4 regions of the Candidatus Corynebacterium faecigallinarum genome follow, and region 2 is predicted to be linked to each of the others. Evidence: riboswitches for the same ligand, from Rfam matches in the RefSeq annotation. Region 2 holds a riboswitch; each other region holds the start of a gene.
The links. Region 2 has a riboswitch for thiamine pyrophosphate ahead of ACTXPP_RS13465 (3-oxoacyl-ACP reductase). Riboswitches for the same ligand answer to the same signal wherever they lie in the genome.

Region 1: it holds a riboswitch for thiamine pyrophosphate, as region 2 does, so the genes downstream of both, ACTXPP_RS06805 (FAD-dependent oxidoreductase) here and ACTXPP_RS13465 (3-oxoacyl-ACP reductase) in region 2, are expected to answer to the same signal.
Region 3: it holds a riboswitch for thiamine pyrophosphate, as region 2 does, so the genes downstream of both, thiC (phosphomethylpyrimidine synthase ThiC) here and ACTXPP_RS13465 (3-oxoacyl-ACP reductase) in region 2, are expected to answer to the same signal.
Region 4: it holds a riboswitch for thiamine pyrophosphate, as region 2 does, so the genes downstream of both, thiM (hydroxyethylthiazole kinase) here and ACTXPP_RS13465 (3-oxoacyl-ACP reductase) in region 2, are expected to answer to the same signal.

Annotation. Positions count from the first base shown of each region.
Region 1 covers NZ_JBQQOC010000009.1:110,269-115,406, forward strand. The annotation lists gene moeB (molybdopterin-synthase adenylyltransferase MoeB) at 1-801, opposite strand, end outside; gene ACTXPP_RS06795 (thiazole synthase) at 798-1,610, opposite strand; gene thiS (sulfur carrier protein ThiS) at 1,615-1,836, opposite strand; gene ACTXPP_RS06805 (FAD-dependent oxidoreductase) at 1,833-3,113, opposite strand; TPP riboswitch at 3,098-3,210, opposite strand; gene ACTXPP_RS06810 (hypothetical protein) at 3,418-3,837, opposite strand; gene ACTXPP_RS06815 (SDR family NAD(P)-dependent oxidoreductase) at 4,032-4,433, shown strand; gene ACTXPP_RS06820 (SDR family oxidoreductase) at 4,430-4,879, shown strand; gene ACTXPP_RS06825 (DUF1648 domain-containing protein) at 4,926-5,138, opposite strand, start outside.
Region 2 covers NZ_JBQQOC010000042.1:3,675-8,812, forward strand. The annotation lists gene ACTXPP_RS13455 (DNA glycosylase AlkZ-like family protein) at 1-256, opposite strand, end outside; gene ACTXPP_RS13460 (ABC1 kinase family protein) at 404-2,473, opposite strand; TPP riboswitch at 2,522-2,638, shown strand; gene ACTXPP_RS13465 (3-oxoacyl-ACP reductase) at 2,736-3,533, shown strand; gene ACTXPP_RS13470 (LLM class flavin-dependent oxidoreductase) at 3,541-4,827, shown strand; gene ACTXPP_RS13475 (PLDc N-terminal domain-containing protein) at 4,824-5,036, opposite strand.
Region 3 covers NZ_JBQQOC010000038.1:84-5,221, reverse strand. The annotation lists gene ACTXPP_RS13235 (ferrochelatase) at 1-506, opposite strand, end outside; gene ACTXPP_RS13230 (TIGR01777 family oxidoreductase) at 621-1,976, opposite strand; gene ACTXPP_RS13225 (MarR family winged helix-turn-helix transcriptional regulator) at 2,130-2,663, shown strand; partial or broken gene ACTXPP_RS13220 (transposase) at 2,688-3,050, shown strand; TPP riboswitch at 3,194-3,302, shown strand; gene thiC (phosphomethylpyrimidine synthase ThiC) at 3,301-5,115, shown strand.
Region 4 covers NZ_JBQQOC010000012.1:43,740-48,877, reverse strand. The annotation lists gene ACTXPP_RS08055 (class I SAM-dependent methyltransferase) at 1-939, opposite strand, end outside; gene ACTXPP_RS08050 (NAD(P)/FAD-dependent oxidoreductase) at 1,343-2,767, shown strand; TPP riboswitch at 2,800-2,909, shown strand; gene thiM (hydroxyethylthiazole kinase) at 2,898-3,740, shown strand; gene thiE (thiamine phosphate synthase) at 3,737-4,456, shown strand; gene ACTXPP_RS08035 (bifunctional hydroxymethylpyrimidine kinase/phosphomethylpyrimidine kinase) at 4,453-5,138, shown strand, end outside.

The sequences.
Region 1 (5,138 bases), on a different contig from region 2:
GTCCGGATCCGGGAGGATCGTCAGTTCGCGGAAGGTCATCGCCATCCCGTCGTGGATCAGCAGGCGACCGAAGAGCGGGCTTCCGGTGCCGTTGATCAGCTTGATCGCCTCGGTGACCATCAGCGAGCCGATGGTGCCGGGCAGCGCGCCGACGACCCCACCGGCGGCGCAGCTGGGCACCTCGCCGGGGGCGGGGGCGTCCGGATGCAGGTCACGGTAGCTGATGCCGTCGTGGCCGGGGCCGTTGGCGAAGACCGACAGCCGTCCGTCGAAACGCAGGATCGAGCCCCAGACACACGGGGTGTCGGTCAGGGTGCAGGCATCCGAGACCACGTAGCGGGTGGCGAAATTGTCCGCCCCGTCCATCACCAGGTCATAGGCGCCGACGATGTTCACGGCATTGTCCGCGGTCAGGCGGGTATGGTGCTGCTCCACGGTGACCAGCGGGTTGATCCGGGCCACCGCGTCAGCCGCGGACTCCACCTTGGCCCGACCGATGTCGGACACACCGTGGACCACCTGACGCTGGAGGTTCGACACATCGACCACGTCATCGTCGACGATCCCGATGGTGCCCACCCCGGCGGCGGCCAGGTAGTGCAGGGCCGGGGAACCCAGCCCGCCGGCACCGGTGACCAGCACGCGGGCGTTCTTCAGCCGACGCTGACCCTCATGTCCGATGTGCTCCAGGGTGAGGTGGCGGGCGTAGCGCACCAGCTCGTCCCGGGTGAGTTCCGCAGCGGGCTCGACGAGCGGGGCGAATGGGAGGGACTTCGGCGATTTCGGCGACTCTACGGTCACAGCGACTCGGCCTCCCGGCTGGAACCGGCGGCGATACGTCCCTCCATCGGGGAGGACGCCAGTGCCCCGTCGGCCAGGCCGCGCTTGGGGATGCGTCCGGCATGCCGGGCGAGATGTCCCGCCGTGACGGCATGGCGCATGGCGGTGGCCATCGCCGCCGGGTCCTGCGCGCGGGTCACCGCGCTGGCGAGCAGCACACCGTCGCAGCCCAGCTCCATGGCCTGCGCGGCATCGGAGGCGGTGCCGACCCCGGCGTCGAGGATCACCGGGACCGAGGCGCGGGCGCAGATCAGCTCGATGTTGTGCGGGTTCAGGATGCCCAGCCCGGTTCCGATCGGCGAGCCCAGCGGCATCACCGCGACGGCACCGGCGGACTCCAGGGCCAGGGCGACGGCCGGATCGTCGGAGGTGTAGGCGTAGACCTCGAAACCGTCGTTGGTGAGCTGTTCGGTGGCGTCGACGAGTTCCACGACATCCGGCAGCAGTGTGCGGTCGTCGGCGAGGATCTCCAGCTTCACCCGGTTGGTGCCCAGCGCCTCACGGCCCAGCTGGGCGGTGAGCAGGGCGTCGCGGCTGGTGTAGCAGCCGGCGGTGTTCGGCAGGACGTCGATGCCCAGCTTGTTGAGCAGTCCGAACAGGGAGGTGCCGGTGGAGGGGTCGAAGCGGCGCAGCGCCACGGTGGTCAGCTGGGTCCCGGAGGCGGACAGCGCGTCCTCCAACACAGTCATCGAGGTCGCCCCGCCCGTGCCCATGATCAGGCGGGACTGAAGGGTGGTGGAGCCGATGGTGAGTGAATCTGTGGCGGTCACGGTCTTAGCCTCCCTGCATTGCGGTGATGATCTCGATCTCGGCGCCCTCGCCGAGCACGGTCGTGGTCCAGCGGCTGCGCGGGACGACCGCGGAGTCGTGGGCGACGGCGACACCGACCTGGTCGTCGTCGGGGGAGTGCCCGGTGACGTCGGTGACGATGTCGGCGACGGTGGTGGTGTCGGCGACGGTACGGGGGTCGCCGTTGACGGTGACGGTGATGCTCATGAGGTCCTCGCTGAAGATGCTGAAGATACTGAAGATGCTGCGAAACGGTTGGGGTCGGTGGCGGCCAGGATGGCCTGGTCGGTCGCTGTGGTGGCTGGGGCGCCTGCGGCGTCTGGGGTGCCGGTCACCAGTGATGCGGTGAGGCGTCCGCCCAACGGGGCCAGCAGGACGCCATGGCGGGAGTAGCCGGTGGAGACGACCACCCCGTCCACCCCGTCGAGGTGTCCGATGTAGGGCAGGTCATCGGGAGTGCCGGGCCGGGCACGCGCCAGGATCTCGGTGAGTTCCAGCTCCGCGGCCCCCGGGACAAGCACCTGGGCATCGCGTAGCAGCTGGTAGGCCCCCTCCAGGGTGACCCCGTCGAAGCCGTCCTCGCGCTCGGTCGCGCCGATGACGATCTTCCCGTCCGTGCGCGGTACCAGGTACACCGGACGGCCGTCGACCAGTCCGCGGATGGTGCGCTCGATCAGAAGTGGGTGGTCGGGTTTCAGCCTGGCCCGCAGGATGTCGCCGTGTACCGGACGCAGTTTCACACTGGCGGCCTCGGGAAGCCCCTCGATGCTGTCCAGTGACAACCCGGGGCACAGGACAGTGGTGTCCGCCTGCAACTCGGTGTCGTCGTCGAGGCGTACCCCGGTGACCCGTACGGCGCCCTGGTTGGCGCCCTGGTTGGCGACCTGGTTACTGTCCAGACCGGCACGCAGCACCGACATGACCCGCTGCTGGACCAGACTGCCCTGCGGCGAACCGGGTTCAGACGGCGCGGTGAAGGCCTCGATGAGGGCGGGGATGAGCACCCGTGGATTGACCTGGTGGTCGTCGCTGACCAGGAATGCCCCGGAGATCGAGGGGGAGAGGGCGGGTTCGAGCCTGCGGGCCTGTCGGGTGGTCAGCTGCTCGACCTGCATACCGCTGGCCCGCTGCAGATCGGCGAGGTCGGCGAAAGCGCCACGGTCACCGCTGTGTGCGCCGATGTCGAGGGTCTCGGTGTCGCGGTATCCCACCGGGTGGCCCACGGCGTCCTCGAGCTCGGCGATGAACCCCGGGTAGGCCGCCGCCGAGGCGACCATGAGCTCCCGCATCGTGTCGTGCTGGTAGACGACCTCACTGACCGCGGCGATCATCCCGGCGGCGGCATGGCTGGCGCCGTTACCCGGGGTCGGGTCCACGACGGTGACGGTCTGACCTGCACGGCGTAGGTTCCAGGCGGTGGTGAGTCCGGCGACTCCCGCGCCGACGACGATGGTGTCGGCACCTGTGCCAATGGCTGGCTGCATCTTTTCCTCCGGCGGCATGATCCGCATCAGGTGTGAACGGTCGGCCGGTGCCCCGGCCCTCTCAGCCCCGGTGTCAGGGGCTCCCGCAGTGCTGTTCTCGCTGGGTTCTTTGTAACTACTATTCCACTGCCTATTTCACCACACAGGCACTGGACGCTTCGATGTCGGACCCCGGTGTCGGACAGGTGGGATCACCCGGTGTCGGACAGGTGGGACCATTCGATGGGTTTTCGCCCCAGGAACGACGATCCATCCCACCTTTCGGACATCTCATGTGGTGGCAGGTGTTCAGGGAGCCAGGGAATCAGGGGTGGTGGTCGCCCAGGTGGGCAGTGATTGCTTCTACCGCAGCATCTGCCTGGGCGTTGTCGATACAGGAGACCTCGACAATCTTCTCGTCGTGCAGAATGATCCGGAAGCCAGGCCCGCTCTGGGTGATCAGTCCGGTTCCCTGGATGCTCTTGCGCCAGCCCCAGCCTCCCCAGTCCCAGATGTTGACGGCGACAGGGGCGACGGCCTCGATGTCGGAGTAGGGGACCGTCTGTCGTGGGACGCCTACCCAGGTGCTCACGTGGAAGCCTTCGTTGTCGACCCGCATCCGCCACACCGGGGCAGTGGCGGCGAAGGCGATGACGGCAAGGACCGGAACGGTGAACCACCAGGGGGAGTCGGAGATGATGAGGAGTACGGCAGCGGCCAGCAGTGAGCCCACAATGAGCACCATGACCGGCCACGTCAGCCTGTTCCAGGCGGACCATGTTTGCGAGGTTGTCGGAGGGGTCGAAGCAGATCCCTGGTGAGATGCCGTCATGATTCCGCCGTTGCCTCGGTTGTCGGTTGTCGGTTGTCGGTCGTCGGGGGGGAGAATGCCCGATGCTACCAGCTCGCAGGCTTCTGGATCGCGCGCATGCTGGAGGTATGAACACCGACACAGCCATCATCACCGGAGGAGCCGGCGGCATGGGACTGGCTACCGCCAGGAAACTCGTCGCTGACCACACGATCGTGCTTACCGACGTCAACGGTGACAAGCTCTCTGCAGCAGCCGAGACTCTCGCCGCAGACGGAATCGAAGCACGCACCGTCGTCGCCGACATCACCGACCGGGACAATGTCCGTGAGCTGTTCACCGAGGCAGAACGCTTCGGTCACGTCCGTGCCGTGGTGCATTCGGCCGGGGTGAGTCCGCAGATGGGGGACGCCGAGTTCATCGTCCGTGTCAACGCCGTCGGCACCGTCAATATCGCTCGGGAGTACCTTCGCATCGCAGAGGAGGGGGGGATGCGCTGGTCAACGTCGCCTCCATCGCCGGTCACATGACCCCGCAGGCCCTGCAGCCCACCCGGACTTATGCCAAGGCGCTCACCGACGTGGATGCTCTCGCGGCCAAGCTGGTGAAGGGGACGCGGATCGCACCGGAGGCGTCGCGACCCGGCATGGCCTATTCCAGTTCCAAGGGGTTCGTGATCTGGTACTCGGCGAAGATCGCCGCGGAGTTCGGCGCGAAGGGCGCCCGTGTCCTGTCGGTGTCCCCGGGGTCCTTCGACACCGACATGGGCCAGCTTGAGGAGGACCACGGCTTCGGGAAGATGGTCGAATACGCGGCACTGAAGCGCTTCGGGACGCCGGACGAGATCGCCGCCGTGCTGGCCTTCGCCGTGGGGCGCGACGCAGGGCACCTCACCGGCACCGACATCCTCGTCGACGGCGCCAACAAGGCCGGCCTGGGAGTCAAAGTCATGATCGACATGGCCCGGAGCCAGTAGGAAGGCTTTTTCCGCACGTGCGCACTTCATCGCGCGCATTCCCGCGCTAGCTGGAGATGTGCACCCCGTAGTGTTCCAGTACCGCGAGGCCGCGCCGGGCATCGTCACAGTTCAGTTCGATCGTGTGCCGATTGGTCCGGGTGATGCGGATACCTGGCCCTGACTTCGTGATGAGGCCGGTACCGCTGCCGTTGAGGCGCCAACCCCAGCCGCCCCACTCGCCGGGCCGGATCGTCACGGGCTCGGCATGGCTGATCTC
Region 2 (5,138 bases):
CGAAGACGGTGGAGCGCATGGGGTAGCCGCGGACGATCGCCCCGCGGTCGAAGGCATCCGTGACCTGCTGTGCGGCATCCTTCTGATCCGTCTGTTTCCGATCTCTGAGGCGTAGCGCGATCGAGCTGATCACCCCGCCGAGCTCCTGGCCCTGCATCGGACCCATGGCGGTGAGGACCTCTTGTGGGCTGGTGGCGGTGGGGGAGACGAGACCCTGGGCGAGCAGGCGCGCCTCGACGAGCAGTGGGTTGACCATGGTGCCCAAGGATAGGGGAGTGCTGAGTCCCCTGACCGGGACCTACCATCCGGGACCCTCAGCCCGACTCCGCCCCCGGCCGCCGTGATCGAAATGTGCATGCCCAGGGGTACGGGTCAGGGGTCGGGAGCGTACCCCTGGGCGTGGTTATCTCCGGCTGAAGAGCACCATCGCCACGGTGCGCAGCGCCAGCAGAAACCCGCAGAACAGCACCACATAACCCATCGCCGCATGCCAGGTCAGCTTGTCGACCAGCACCGGCCCTCCGTCACCGAAGGCGATGAGCATCACCCCGCCCAGCACACAGAAGCCGGCGACCAACGCCACGGTGAACTGCTGCAGCAGCCCGGTGAGGTACGCCCGGTCGTCGGGGTTGCGGAACATCCGCATGCTCAGCGACAGCCGGCCGTCCTGCAGGTCACCGACGATCCCGCTGACCTTGCGCGGCAACTCCTGCAGCATAGGCAGTGACTCCAGCATCAGCCCTGACGCAGCGTCCTTCACACTCGAGGGGTGCGCCTGCTCCTTGATCAGCGCCGTACCCTGCTCCCGCGCGGTCTCCACCAGCGGATAGTCCGGCAGGATCAGCCGCAGCGTGCCCTCCATCTCCCCGAGACTGCGCAGCGCCGAGGCGATGTTCTCCGGTACGACGAGCCGGTGGTTGTTCACCAGTGTGGTCAGCTGACCGAACAGTGCCATGCCCTCACCCTTGCCGACCCCGCCCCGGTAACGAGCCAGGAGAACAGACACATCACGCTGCAGGGTGCGGACGTCCAGACCGTCCGGACGGTCCAGCAGACTCAGCAGCGCATCGGTGAGGATCCGGGAATCACCCCGCTCGATCGCGGCGAAGACCATGGTCAGGTGCCGACGGTCGGTCGTGTCGAGGTGCCCCACGGCCCCGAAGTCCAGCATCCCCAGCCCGACCTCACGCTGCTCCACCGTCTCCGAGGAGATGTGCACCGGTCCGACGGTGCGCTGCCAGGAGTCCTCCCAGACCGCACCGTCCATCACCAGGACATTGCCCGGGTGTGGGTCGGCCTGGAACACCCCGTACTCCAGGATCTGACGCATCACCGACACCATCAGCGCATCACCGAGCCCACGACGCTGCCCGGTGGAGTAGTCGTCAAGGTCCACGCTGCCGAGCGGGGTGCCGTCCAACTCGCCCATCACGAGCAGACGTTCGGAGCTGTACTCGTCGTACACCTGCGGCATGAGCACCTTCGTGGAACGCAGCGGTTCGGCCAGTTCGCGCATGTTCGCCGCCTCGCGCCGGTAGTCCAGCTCCTCGGCCAGGGTGCTGGTGAAGGACGCTGCGAGCCGACGGATGCCCATCTCCCGGCCCCAGTCGGTGCGGAACTCCAGCCAGTCGCAGATCCGCATCACGATGTCGGTGTCGTTGAGCACCACCTCGCGGGTACCGGGACGCTGCACCTTCAGGACCACCCGGGTGCCGTCGTCCAGCGTGGCACGGTGCACCTGGGCGACGGACGCCGCAGCCATCGGCTCGCGCTCGACCGTGGCGAAGACGGTCTCCGGGTCGGCGCCGAGGGACTCGGCCATGGCCGGGCCGATACGCTCCCACGGTTCCGGCGACGCCCCGGTCTGCAACGACGAGAGCTCCTTGATGAACTCCGGCGGCAGGACGGAGTCCCGGGTCGACAGGTTCTGACCCAGCTTGACGAAGGTGGTGCCGGATTCCTCCAGGGCCTCGCGGAATGCCTTGGCCGCCTCGGTCATGCTCGGCTTACGGGCGGTGAGGCCCTTGCGTACGAAGATGGCCATGACCTGTCGGTACCGACGGTTGCGGGCACGTTGCCGGCCGATGCGGGAGCCCCCGGAGCGACCGGAACGTCCTGCCGACCCGCCGGGGGAGAACCCGGCACCAGTGGGGACGACCAGCTCCATCACCGTCAGCAGGGCCGCACCGAAGCCGAGCATCCACATCAGGGCGATCAGCCCGAGGATGATCGCCGGACCGGGGGAGACGTCACGCCCGCCACCGGTGGTGAAGAACTGTTCCACGGCCAGCGCGACCAGCCCACCGGTGGACAGTGCGACCAGCAGGGCGACGAGGATCGACCGCGGCCAACCGACGGGAACCCCCAGTACCCGGCGCATCACATTGGCCAGCAGCCAGGTGACGCCGGCCAGCGCGACGGCACCGACGACGAGCCCGCCGAGGACACCCAGGATCATCAGGACGATCTGCATAATCCCACCGTACAGCGGGGGGTGGACAGCAATTGTCGTGCTACCCTCGCGGACGACACGGGGTGCCGTGGTTGGTCGGGGAATACCCGGCGGGCACGGCTGAGACCACACCCGTTGAACCTGAACCAGTTCGTACTGGCGGAGGGATTGTCCGGCATCACCGGTGTGTGTCGTGGGCTGTACCCCATGAGTCGTGCAGCGCCCGTAGCAGCAGCACACCCGATGCCCCTTCCGCTTGTGACCTCTTTTGAAAGGCATGAGCATGACCCAGAACAAGACCGAGAGTCTGACCCAGCAGCTTCCCCTGTCCGAGCAGACCGTCCTGGTCACCGGCGGAGCCCGCGGCCTCGGCGCCGCCATCACCGAGGCCTTTCTCCGCGAGGGCGCGACGGTGATCGTGAACTACCACTCCAGTGCGGACGCCGCGGCCGCCATCGTCGCCGAGCACCCCGGCAAAGCCCTGGCCGTGCACGCCGACGTGCGGGACCGCGAGCAGGTCGAGGGGATCTTCGCCGCCGTCGCCGCCGCCGGGCTGGGACCGGTGACCACCGTGGTCAACAACGCCCTGGTGGACTTCTCCTTCAACGGCGACGCCCGCGACAAGGCCGCCGAGATCCCCTACAGTTCCTTCACCGCACAGTTCGACGGTGCGGTCCGTGGCTCACTCAACGTCATCCAGTCGGCGTTGGACGACTTCCGCGCCGCCGGGTCCGGACGCGTGGTCAACATCGGCACGAACCTCTTCCAGTACCCGGTGGTGCCCTACCACGACTACACCGCCGCCAAGGCCGCGCTACTGTCTCTGACCAGGACCTTCGCCGATGATCTGGGCCCGGACGCGATCACGGTGAACATGGTCTCCGGTGGTCTGCTGCGCACCACCGACGCTTCGGCGGCCACCCCGGAGGAGGTCTTCGACGGCATTGCGTCCGGCACCCCACTGCGCGAGGTCACCACCCCGGAGCAGTTCGCCGACAGCGTACTGTTCTTCGCCTCCCCGTGGGCGCGTGCGGTGACCGGCCAGAACCTGGTCGTCGACGGCGGACTGGTGAAGGACTGATGCCTGAATGACGGATGTACAGATGCACCTCAACCTCTTCGCCTACGGCTGCGGACACCATTCGGCGGCGTGGCGGGCGCCCGGTGACAGCACCGGTGAACCCGCCACCCGGCTCGGCGACATCACCTGGTGGGAGTCGCTGGCCCAGACAGCCGAACGCGGCCTGTTCGACGCCTTCTTCCTCGCCGACGGCCAGGCGCACAGCCCCGTCCCCGGCCCCGGCTGGTTCCTGGAACCGCTGACCACACTCACCGCCATCGCCCGCGCGACCAGCCACATCGGCGTGGTGTCCACCGTCTCCTCGACGTTCTGGACGCCCTTCCACGCCGCCCGTGTCAGCGCCAGCCTGGACCACATCTCCGGTGGTCGCGCCGGGATCAACGTGGTGACCTCCATGACCGACGCCGAGGCCCGCAACCACGGCATGGACGCTTTGCCGGGCCATGCCGAGCGCTACGCCCGGGCCGACGAGTTCATCGACGCGGTCACCGCCCTCTGGGACTCCTGGCCCGACGCCACCGACCGCTCATCAGCCCAGGTCATCGACCACCATGGCCGGTTCTTCGACGTCGACGGTCCGCTGAACATCCCCTCCACCCCGCAGGGGCGTCCGGTGCTGTTCCAGGCCGGGGCGTCCGAACCAGGCCGTGACCTCGCCGCACGCCACGCCGAGGGGATCTACGCGGTGGCGTGGGATCTGGAGTCCGCAGCGTCCTACCGCTCCGACGTACGCGCGCGTGCCGCGAAGGTAGGACGCGACCCTGACGAGCTCATCGTCATGCCGGGGCTGGTCACCTTCGTCGGACGCACCGAGCAGGAGGCCCGCGACAAGCAGCGGGCGCTCAATGAGTTGCTGCCGGTGGAGGATTCGCTGGCGCAGCTGTCCTTCTTCGTCGGGCAGGACACCACCACCGCGGCCTGGGAGTTGGATGCCCCGGTGCCGGAGCTGCCGCCGCTGGAGGAGTTCACCGGCCCGGCCGGACGCTACGGCACGATCCTGCGGATCATCGAGACGACCCCAGGTATCACCGTGCGTGACCTGCTGGGATTCTTGGCTGCTGGTGGTGGTCATGCCACATTCGTGGGCACTCCGGAGCAGATCGCCGACGAGATGCAGCGGTGGGTCACCGGCGGTGGTGCCGACGGGTTCAACCTCATGCCGCCGACCTTGCCGGGTGGTGTGGAGGACTTCGTGGAGCTGGTGGTGCCGGTGCTGCAGGAGCGTGGGTTGTTCAGGACGTCCTACCCGGCGACGACGCTCCGCGGGAACCTGGGCGGGAACCTGGCCGGTTAAAGGCTGCCGAGGGCGCCGTGGCGTCCCCACACGAACCAGAGGATCGGCCCGAGGATGGGGAAGGCGAAGGCGATCAGCACCCAGACCACCTTGCCGCCGCCACTGATCTGGCGGTGCTTGATGATCTCCACCAGGGCGACAACGAACATGACCAGCCAGGCGAGGACCGCGGCTGCCATGAGGAGGACGACGATTACTTCAGGACCCATGGTGCTCACAGTAGTGGAGGAATCGTCCGAGGGAATCAGACCTCGGTATGACCCGGTATGGCCCCGGTGTGCGAGGCAGGTGTCCACCGATCAGTGCGTTCG
Region 3 (5,138 bases), on a different contig from region 2:
AACTCGGTGATGAAGCGTGGATGGTCGTGGAACTGGCCCAGACGCGTCATCCGGGGCGGGACACTCCCCCGCTCGGTGACAGCTCGTCGGGCCCGTGCGATGTCCTCGTGGTACTGCCGGCACCCGGAGTACCCGCCCCAGGCGGACGTCGCGAACACAGCGGTGTTGCGGACCCCGTCCCGGGCCATGGCCTCGGCGGTGTCCTCGATGAACGGGTGCCAGTTCCGGTTGCCGAAGTACACCGGGATGTCCAGTCCCCGGCGTTCGAGTGCGCTGCGGATGGTGGTGATCATCTCGCGGTTCAGGTCGTTCAACGGGCTACGCCCGCCCAGGGCGAAGTAGTGTTCGCCGACCACCTCGAGCCTTTCCCTAGGGATACCGCGACCCCGGGTGACGTTCTCGAGGAAGGGGACGACGTCCTCCGATTTCTCCGGCCCGCCGAAGGACAGGAGCAGCAGCGAATCAAAGGACAGTTGTGTGTCGGTGCTCAAAGTGCGCAAGAACATCACGCTTTCATGGTGGATATACGCCCACTCAGGGACGCGGCTTGATAAGAGTCAGACTCGCGTCGATACTACATTAGCTAACCTCGTTAGCGATAATATTAGCGATTTACCTCGTCAGTTCAATGCCAGCTCGTGACGCAGCGCCTCCCGGACCGCGGTGAACCTGAAGCGGTGGTCGGCACGACCGAGCTTGTCGCAGAGAACATGCTGGTCCGCCAGGGCCAGCTCCTCGGCCCCTTCCCGACCGAGGAGCACCTGTGGTCCCAGGGTCGGCACCGGGAGAGCGAGCGGGACCCGCAGTGTCTGCAGGTCCGCGAGGACGGCGGCGAAGTCCGCCTGGGTGATCTCCTCCGGGGCCACCGCATTCACCGGCCCCGACATATCAGGGTCGACGACGGCGCGGTGGTAGATGTCCACCAGATCATCCACCGCCACCCAGGGGAAGTGCTGCTCCCCACTACCGAGCGGGCCGCCTCCGATGCGGGACGAGGCTCCCAGGAGTGTCAGCAGTGGTGAGCCTCCGGTCAGCACCAGACCGGTGCGGATGTTCGCTACCCGGAGACCGGCGTCGCGGGCCGGCTGACAGTCCTCCTCCCAGTCGGAGACGACCTCGGCGAGGAAGCCGGCGCCCGGTGCGGACTCTTCGGTGACTGCTTCCGGGCGGTCCGCCCCGTAGTAGCCGACGGCAGAGGCACAGATGAACGTCGTGAGACCGGGGGTCTCGGCGGCAAGCTCGGCGAGCCTGCGCGTCGGACCGACGCGGGACTCACACACAGCGTCACGGTGACTGTCGGTGAAACGTCCGGCGATGGGCGCACCGGCCAGGTGCACCACGGCGTCCACCCCGTCGAGGAGATCGGACGCCGGCGACTCCGGATCCCAGACCCGGCCACCCGGCCTCTCACTCCGCGACAGGGGAATCACGGTGTGCCCCGCGGTCTGCAGCATCGCCACCAGCTGGGTTCCGACGGTTCCACTGGGCCCGGTGACGGCGACGGTCAGCGGCGTACCGTCCCACTGCCGCATCTCCTCCAGTCGACGAAGGTCGGCGGTGAGCTGACGGTCACGGTAACTCGTGATCCTCGACAGCAGTGCATCCGGCGCATTGGTGGTGATGGTGTCGGTGACCGTGCAGGACAACTCGCCGTTCGGAGCGATCTCGTGCTGGTGGCGCCAGGTGACGAGGGTGTTCAGGGCCGTCCGCGGCGTGGACTCCAGGACGTCCGTGAACCTGCGTCCGTCCTCGAACTCCCCGGCCTGGTGCCGGGCACGCCAGGCGACGCCGCCCGGGAGCCGGAAGGTGGTGGTGCCGTCGCGGAGACTGTCCGCTTCACCGGTGACCGTCATCCTGGCGATACCGGGCGTCAGCCTGACCACGGCACCCGGGCGGGTGTGCCAGTCCCAGGCGGTGTCGGCGGAGACCGGGAGGTAGGTGTGGTGGAAGAATGGCTGCGGTCGCAGGAATGACATTCTTCCGATGCTACGAAAATTTCAGTCCGCGTGAATTTAAAACGGTTAATTCCGGACCGGTACTGTCACCGAAATAATGGCCCGATAGCCATATGTTCGCACCGTCATTCTTCCGGTGCAGTGCCGCGTCTAGTACACTGTTCACGCTGGACGGTGCCCCTACGTGACGAGATGACGATGCAGACCGACTACTGGTACGACGGGCGCGACCCCAACGTGGAGCTTCTCGAGGCCCTGCGTCGGTTCCGGGGCGCCGACCATGACATGCGTCAACGGATGTGCGGTCGGATGCGACTCAACTCCACCGACCTGGAGGCCATCCGGCTGATCTCCGCGGCCGAGCGCGCTGGGGCCGTCTTCACTGCTCGTGACCTGTCTTCGGCCCTGCAGATCTCGACGGCGGCGACCGCGAAGCTGCTCAACCGGCTCACCGGTTCCGGCCATGTCGTGCGCACCGGCCACCCCAGTGACCGGCGGTCGGTGACGTTGACGGTGACGGACCTCTCCCGGGACGAGATGTCCGATGCGCTAGGCCCGATGCACGACAGGATGATGCAGGTGGCCCGGCAGGTGTCTCCGTCCGCCCGGCGCGAGATCATCGACTTCCTGGACGCGATGGTCGATGTCTTCACCGAGGAGACCGAGGAGAGCGCAGACACGGACGAGCCGGAAAGTCATTTCCCGTAGACTAGCTAACCCGGTGAGCTATACGAAGCGTTGGTGATGACGAAGAACCAGCGTGGCAGTCTCGCCGGTGCGGTCTTTCACTCGGACCACGGCAGTGTCTACACGTCCGGGGCATTTCAGGACACCTGTCGCCGCCTGGGGCTGCGCCAGTCGATGGGCGCGATCGGTACCAGCGCGGACAACGCGCTGGCCGAGTCGTTCAATGCCGCACTCAAGCGCGAGGTCCTCCAGGACGCGAAGACCTTCACCAACCAGCTGGTGTGCCGTCGGGACGTGTTCCGGTGGTGTATCCGCTACAACACCGTCCGTCGGCATTCGTGGTGCGGGTATCTCACACCACAGGCGTTTGAGTCGCAGTCGTCCGGTAAGCTCCGACTCGTATCTTGACTACATCCCCGTGTCCACCATCAGGGGTTCGGGCCCCAGGGCCCCTACATGTTGTGCCACACCGATCCCGCCCCGCCGGCAGCTACGCACTCTGAATCACGAAGAGCCGGTTTTGATGTGTCCTCACTGCCGTGGTAGGCATGAGGCGTCCACACGGGTGCCCCACGAGGGGCTGAGACCGGACTGTGATCGTCCGGGACCGTCGAACCTGATCCGGTTGATACCGACGTAGGAAGTGAGGAGCGTAGCTGTGTCTACCCCGTCTGCCCCGTCCACCCCTGTCCAGCAGCACCCCGCGCACCGTTGCGGATGGATCGAAGACCACGGCATCCGGGTCCCGGTCACCGAGATCCACCAGGAGAACTCCCCGGACGGCGGCCCCAACCCGCCACTGCAGGTCTACCGGACCGCCGGGCCGGGCAGCGTCCCGGAAGAAGGCCTGGCCCCCTGGCGTGAAGAATGGATCCGGGCACGTGGAGACACCCGTATCGGGCGTTTCCGTGAACGACAGTTGATCGACGACGGCCGGGCCGCCGTCCGCCGTGGCGCACCGTCCCAGCAGTGGCAGGGACGACGTCCTGAACCCCGTCATGCTGAACCGGGCCGCACGGTGACGCAGATGCACTACGCGCGTCGGGGTGTCGTCACCCCGGAAATGCGGTTCGTGGCCCTGCGGGAGAACTGCGACGTGGAACTGGTGCGCAGCGAAGTCGCCGCCGGTCGCGCGATCATCCCGCTGAACATCAACCACCCGGAATCCGAGCCGATGATCATCGGTCGGGAGTTCCTGGTGAAGATCAACGCCAACATCGGAAACTCGGCGGTGACCAGCTCGATCAGTGAGGAGGTGTCGAAGCTGGAATGGGCCGCCACCTGGGGCGCCGACACACTGATGGACCTGTCCACCGGCAACGACATCCACACCACCCGGGAATGGATCATCCGCAATTCGCCCATCCCCATCGGCACCGTCCCGATCTACCAGGCACTGGAGAAGGTCGACGGCAACGCAGAGGCACTGACCTGGGATATCTACCGCGACACGGTGATCGAACAGTGCGAGCAGGGCGTGGACTACATGACCGTGCACGCCGGGGTCCTGCTGCGCTACATCCCGCTGACCGCCGACCGGGTCACCGGAATGGTGTCGCGCGGGGGATCGATCATGGCGGGCTGGTGCCTGGCGCACCACGAGGAGAACTTCCTCTACACACACTTCGACGAGCTCTGTGAGATCTTCGCCGCCTACGACGTCGCCTTCTCACTCGGCGACGGTCTGCGCCCCGGATCGATCGCGGACGCGAATGACGCCGCACAGTTCGCCGAACTCGACACCCTCGCCGAACTGACCCACAGGGCGTGGGAGTACGACGTGCAGGTCATGGTGGAGGGTCCCGGTCACATCCCGCTCCACCAGATCCGCGAGAACGTCGAACGTCAGCAGGAGCTGTGCGACGGGGCGCCGTTCTACACGCTCGGACCGCTGGTCACCGACATTGCGCCGGGATACGACCACATCACCTCGGCCATCGGGGCGGCCGAGATCGCCCGCCACGGTACCGCCATGCTCTGTTACGTCACCCCCAAGGAACACCTCGGCCTGCCGAACCGGGACGACGTGAAGACCGGTGTCATCACCTACAAGATCGCCGCACACGCCGCCGACGTGGCCAAGGGGCATCCAGGAGCCACAGCACGCGACGACGCCCTGTCCAAGGCCCGGTTCGAGTTCCGGTGGCGTGACCAGTTCGCCCTCGGGTTGGACCCGGTCACCGCGCAGGACTTCCACGACGAGACACTTCCCGCTGAACCGGCGAAGACGGCGCACTTCTGTTCGATGTGCGGGCCGAAGTTCTGTTCGATGCGTATCTCACAGGACATCCGGGACACCTACGGCAGTGCCGAGGCGCAGGCGGTGATTGCCGGGATGCAGCGCAAGAGCGAGGAATTCCTCGCCACCGGTGCGCAGGTGTACCTCCCGCACCCCACAGTGGGAGAGCACCTGACCGATCTTACTCGAAGTGAGACGTTTCTCAGCCATTCTGAGACTACTGAACAGCGGTAACGTCAGATATGCGGTGAACAGCC
Region 4 (5,138 bases), on a different contig from region 2:
CGAGGTGATCGTCTGGATCATCGCGACACCGTCACCGGCGAGCATGCGTTCCACCGCCCGCAGGAAGTGGAAGGTACCGTCGTCGCCGAGCACCTCCATGCGCTCGACACTGAACACCGCATCGTAGGTGCCCGACCACTGTCGCGGCGACGGCACCGGTCCCCGGATGGTCTGCACCCGCACCGCACCGCCGACACCGGCGTCATGGGCACGCTCACGCACCGTCGCAGCATGCTCGACATCCGAGGTCAACACGTCGACATGCGCGCCCCGCCGGGCCGCCAACACCGGCAGAGCCCCGCCGGACGAGGGCATCTCCAGCACCCGGGACCCTGGCCCGACCTGCGCCTCGTCCAGCATCGCGTTGATCCGGTAGAGCTGCGCGGAGTCGATGTCGCTGCGCTCGACCTGGCCCGGATCGTCCGGCGCGTCGAAATGCCGGACGACGACCGGGGCGCTCTCACCACCCTGGGTGGGGTTCTGCACCTCCGAGGACCGGGTACCGGAGGCGAACAACGCCGAACCGGTCGCGCGGGTCTCGCCGGTGTAGATGTCGACCAGGGCGTCCGGAAGCTCACCGGAGCGGACCTGACCACTGACCCGCCGCCGACGCTTCGACAGCGCCCGCCCCAGTCCGCCTTCCAGCGGTTGCGACAGCAGCACCCCGAGCACCTCGGGCAGGGGGTCGGCGGTCCACTCTCCTGCCATGTACCCCTCGGCCAACCCCAACCAGCCGCCATCCACGATCCGGTCCAGGACCTGTCCGTCCTCCACCACGAAGCGCGGTGTGGCCCCCGGGGTCAAGGACACCCCGTGGTCCAGGGTCAGTTTCTCAAGTCGTTCCTGCAGGTGGGTGGCGCGGCGACCGAGGAAGGGCGCATCGGGCGTGCGGCTGATCCCCGGCCACCGCTCGGGGTCCACGTAACCGTTTGCTGACACCGGCCACTCCTTAACACTGTCGCTACCGTCACTACCGTCGCTAGTATCGTCACTGGCACTTACTATCGCTGACGAACCTACCGTGCATCAGGGTGCCCGATCCGTACTCCAACGTGTCCGATCGGCCCCTGTCACAGGCCCCCGATCCCCCCATTCCCAGGAGGAACCGGAAACACCATGTCCGATACACCACCCAGCCACTGCCCACGTGATGAGTAATGCGACTACAACCACTACTATGGATTCCAGGTCCGACGTGACCGGAAGGTCCGTCGGCAGACGACACTACACCGGACGACACCGGATCAGCCCGGACAACACGGGCGAAGAACGCAGAATGAGCACACCAGCCGCACCGCACACGGAACACGGTGGGCGCTGCAGAACCAGGAGATAGCGCACTATGACCCCCACCCCGACTCGCCCCTCGGGCCGCCACCACGTCGTCATCATCGGCGGCGGATTCGGCGGATTGTTTGCCGCCCAGAAGTTCGCCGGCGCCGACGTGGACGTCACCCTGATCGACCGCACCAACCACCACCTGTTCCAGCCGCTGCTGTACCAGGTGGCCACCGGTGTGCTGTCCTCCGGTGAGATCGCCCCGACCATCCGGCAGATCTTGCGCAAGCAGCGCAACGCCCGGGTTATCAAGGCCGAGGTGCGCGATGTCAACGTCGCCGAGAAGACCGTCACCGGTGACCTCGGCGGCAAGGATGTCGTCCTGTCCTACGACTCGCTCATCGTCGCCGCCGGCGCCGGCCAGTCCTATTTCGGCAACGACCACTTCGCCGAGTTCGCCCCCGGCATGAAGAGCATCGACGATGCCCTGGAGCTGCGCGCGCGCATCACCGGCGCCTTCGAGCGTGCCGAGATCACCGAGGACCCGGAGGAGAAGAAGCGACTGCTGACCTTCGTCGTCGTCGGCGCCGGCCCGACCGGTGTGGAGCTGGCCGGCCAGCTCGCCGAGATGGCCCACCGCACCCTGCGCAACGAGTTCCGCCGCACCGACACCGAGCAGACCCGCATCCTGCTGGTCGACGGTGGCCCCCAGGTCCTGCCGCCCTTCGGCAAGAAGCTCGGCCGCAAGGCCCACAAGACGCTGAACAAGCTCGGCGTCGAGGTCGTCACCGACTCGCTGGTCACCAACGTCGACAAGAACGGCGTGACCTGGAAGAACATGAAGACCGAGGAGGAGACCAGCGTCGCCGCATACTGCAAGATCTGGTCCGCCGGTGTGGCCGCCAGCCCGCTGGGCAAGCACATCGCCGACCAGATCGACGGTGTCGAGGCCGACCGCGCCGGTCGCGTCCCGGTGAACAGCGATCTCTCCGTGGGCGACCACAAGGAGATCTTCATCGTCGGTGACATGATGAGCTACGACAAGCTGCCCGGCCTGGCCCAGGTGGCCATCCAGGGTGGCGTGCACGCCGCCTCGATCATCATCAACGAGGTCGAGAGCGGTGCCGGCGAGCGCCCGGCCTTCGAGTACTTCGACAAGGGCACCATGGCCATCGTCTCGCGTTTCAACGCGGTGGTGAAGCTGGGCAAGACCGAGATCTCGGGCTTCCCGGGTTGGCTGATGTGGCTGGGGGTCCACCTGATGTTCATGGTGGGCTTCCGCAACCGCTTCGTCGCCGCCTACAGCTGGGGCATGAACACCGTGTCGCCGAACCGCTGGCACCTGGTGGCCACCCGCCAGCAGCTGCACGCCCGCAACGCCTTCTCCAAGCTGCGCGCTCTCGAGGATGAGGCCGACGTCCGCTCCATCGAGGTCCGCGACAACCTGAAGTTCGGCGAGGGCCGCGACGTCAAGACTGTCTCCGACTAGTCTGTTCCTGCCTCCAGCCAGCACCTGCAGTACCCAACGACACGGGGTGCGCTGCACCGGTCCCACCGGTCACGCGCTGAGATCACACCCGCCGAACCTGCTCTAGTTCACACTAGCGAAGGGATTGTCCATGGCATCCACACTTGCCCACGCTTTCACCGCCGCCCAGGCGGAGTTCTCCCGGGCCGCCCCCTTGGTCCAGTGCCTGACCAACATCGTGGTCCCCCAGATCACGGCCAATGCCCTCCTTGCCGCCGGGGCGTCCCCGGCAATGGTGGACACCCCCGAGGAAGCGTCAGACTTCGCCGCCATCGCCTCCGGGGTCCTGGTCAACACCGGCAGCCCCACCGCCGCCCAGTACACCGCCATGCGCGAAGCCGTCCGCGGTGCCACCGCCAACGACACCCCGTGGGTGCTTGACCCGGTGGCCTGCGGTGGACCTGCTGCCCGCACCGGTTTCGCCCGTGACATCGTCGCCCACCGCCCTGCCGCTGTCCGGGGCAATGCCTCCGAGATCATCGCCTTGTCGGGGGTTTCCGCCGGTGGCCGTGGTGTCGACTCCACCGACGAGGTCGCCGCCGCTCTCGACGCCGCCCGTGACCTCGCCGCCCGCACCGGTGCGGTGGTGGCGGTTTCCGGCCCCCGGGACCTCATTGTCTCCGACGACCGTGTGACGTGGCTGCACTCCGGTGACCCGATGATGCAGCGAGTCGTCGGCACCGGGTGTTCCCTGGGCGCACTGTGCGCGGCCTACCTGTCGACCTCGCTGGACCCGCACGACGCCGTTCTTGCCGCCCACGCCCACGTTGGTGCGGCAGGCAGCATCGCCGCTGCAGAATCCACCGGTCCCGGCAGCTTCGCCGTTGCCTGGCTCGACGCCCTTTTCGCACTCTCCGCCCCCTCCACCCCTGAACCGGGTGGGTCCCACGACCGTCTGGACCATCTTGTCAGCGTCGAGGAGACCGGGGCGTGACCCCGGCATCAGCTGATACCCGACGACCGTCACCTGCCCCGGACTGGTCGCTGTACCTGGTCACCGACCCCGATCTCGGCGGCGGACGCGATGCGGTGCGCCCACTGGTGAGCGCCGCTGTCTCCGGTGGAGTCAGCGTGGTGCAACTGCGCGACAAACACCTGGACCTCGCCGGATTCACCGCCCGGGCGGCAGAACTTGCCGCGGCCCTGCGTCCCACCGGGGTTCCGCTGTTCCTCAACGACCGGGTCGACATCGCCGCCGAACTTGGCCTGCACCTGCACATCGGGCAGGACGACATGGACTACGCCGGGGCTCGCGCAACCCTGCCGGATACCTCGATGATCGGCCTGTCGGTCGACCGGCACGAGCAGATCGACGAGCTCCAACGCCTGGTCGGGCTCGGGGTCCGTCCGCCGGACGTCCTCGGTCTCGGCCCGGTGCACCTCACCGACACCAAGACCAATACCGGCCGCGCCCTGGGGGTGACGGGCCCCGGCAGTGTGTCCGAGCTCGCCGCCCACGCGCTGACTCTCGGTATCCCCTCGGTGGCCATCGGAGGGGTCGGCACCGGCAACGCGACCGCTTTGGCGCATACCCCCGTCGCCGGACTGTGCGTGGTCTCGGCGATCATGGCCGCCGGATCCACCAGCGCCGCCACCACGGCAGCACGACAGCTGCTCTCCCTGTTCACCTCATCGAAGGAAGCCTCATGACCAACCCCGCCCCTGCCCTGCCCCGCGTCCTCAGCATCGCCGGTACCGATCCCACCGGTGGTGCCGGGATCCAGGCCGACATCAAGTCGATCGGAGCCGCCGGAGGGTTCGCCATGAGCGTGGTGACCGCCCTGGTCGCCCAGAACACCCACGGGGTGCGGTCGATCCACACCCCGGGCACCGGTTTCCTCGTCGAACAGCTCGACGCAGTCTTCGACGACGTCACCGTCGACGCGGTCAAGATCGGGATGCTCGGCACCGCGGAGATCACCGACGTGATCGCCGACTACCTGGCCGCCCACCCCGTGCCGGTGGTTGTCGTCGACCCGGTGATGGTCGCCACCAGTGGCGACCGGTTGCTTACGGAGGACGCCGAGGCCGCACTGGTCGAACTGTGCCGGGCCGCGGACGTGATCACCCCTAACCTCGCCGAGCTGGGCGTGCTGTGCGGCTCCCCCCGGGCACAGGATCTGGACGAGGCGCTGGACCAGGGGCGTACCCTCGCCGCTGAGCTGGAGACCACCGTCATCGTCAAGGGTGGACACCTGTCCGGTCGGGGTGCCGACAATGCGGTCGTCGAGCCGGACGGCACGGTGACCGCCATCCCGGTGCCGCGGGTGGACACCAACAACACCCACGGCACCGGATGCTCCCTGTCCTCGGCCCTGGCCACCCGGCTGGC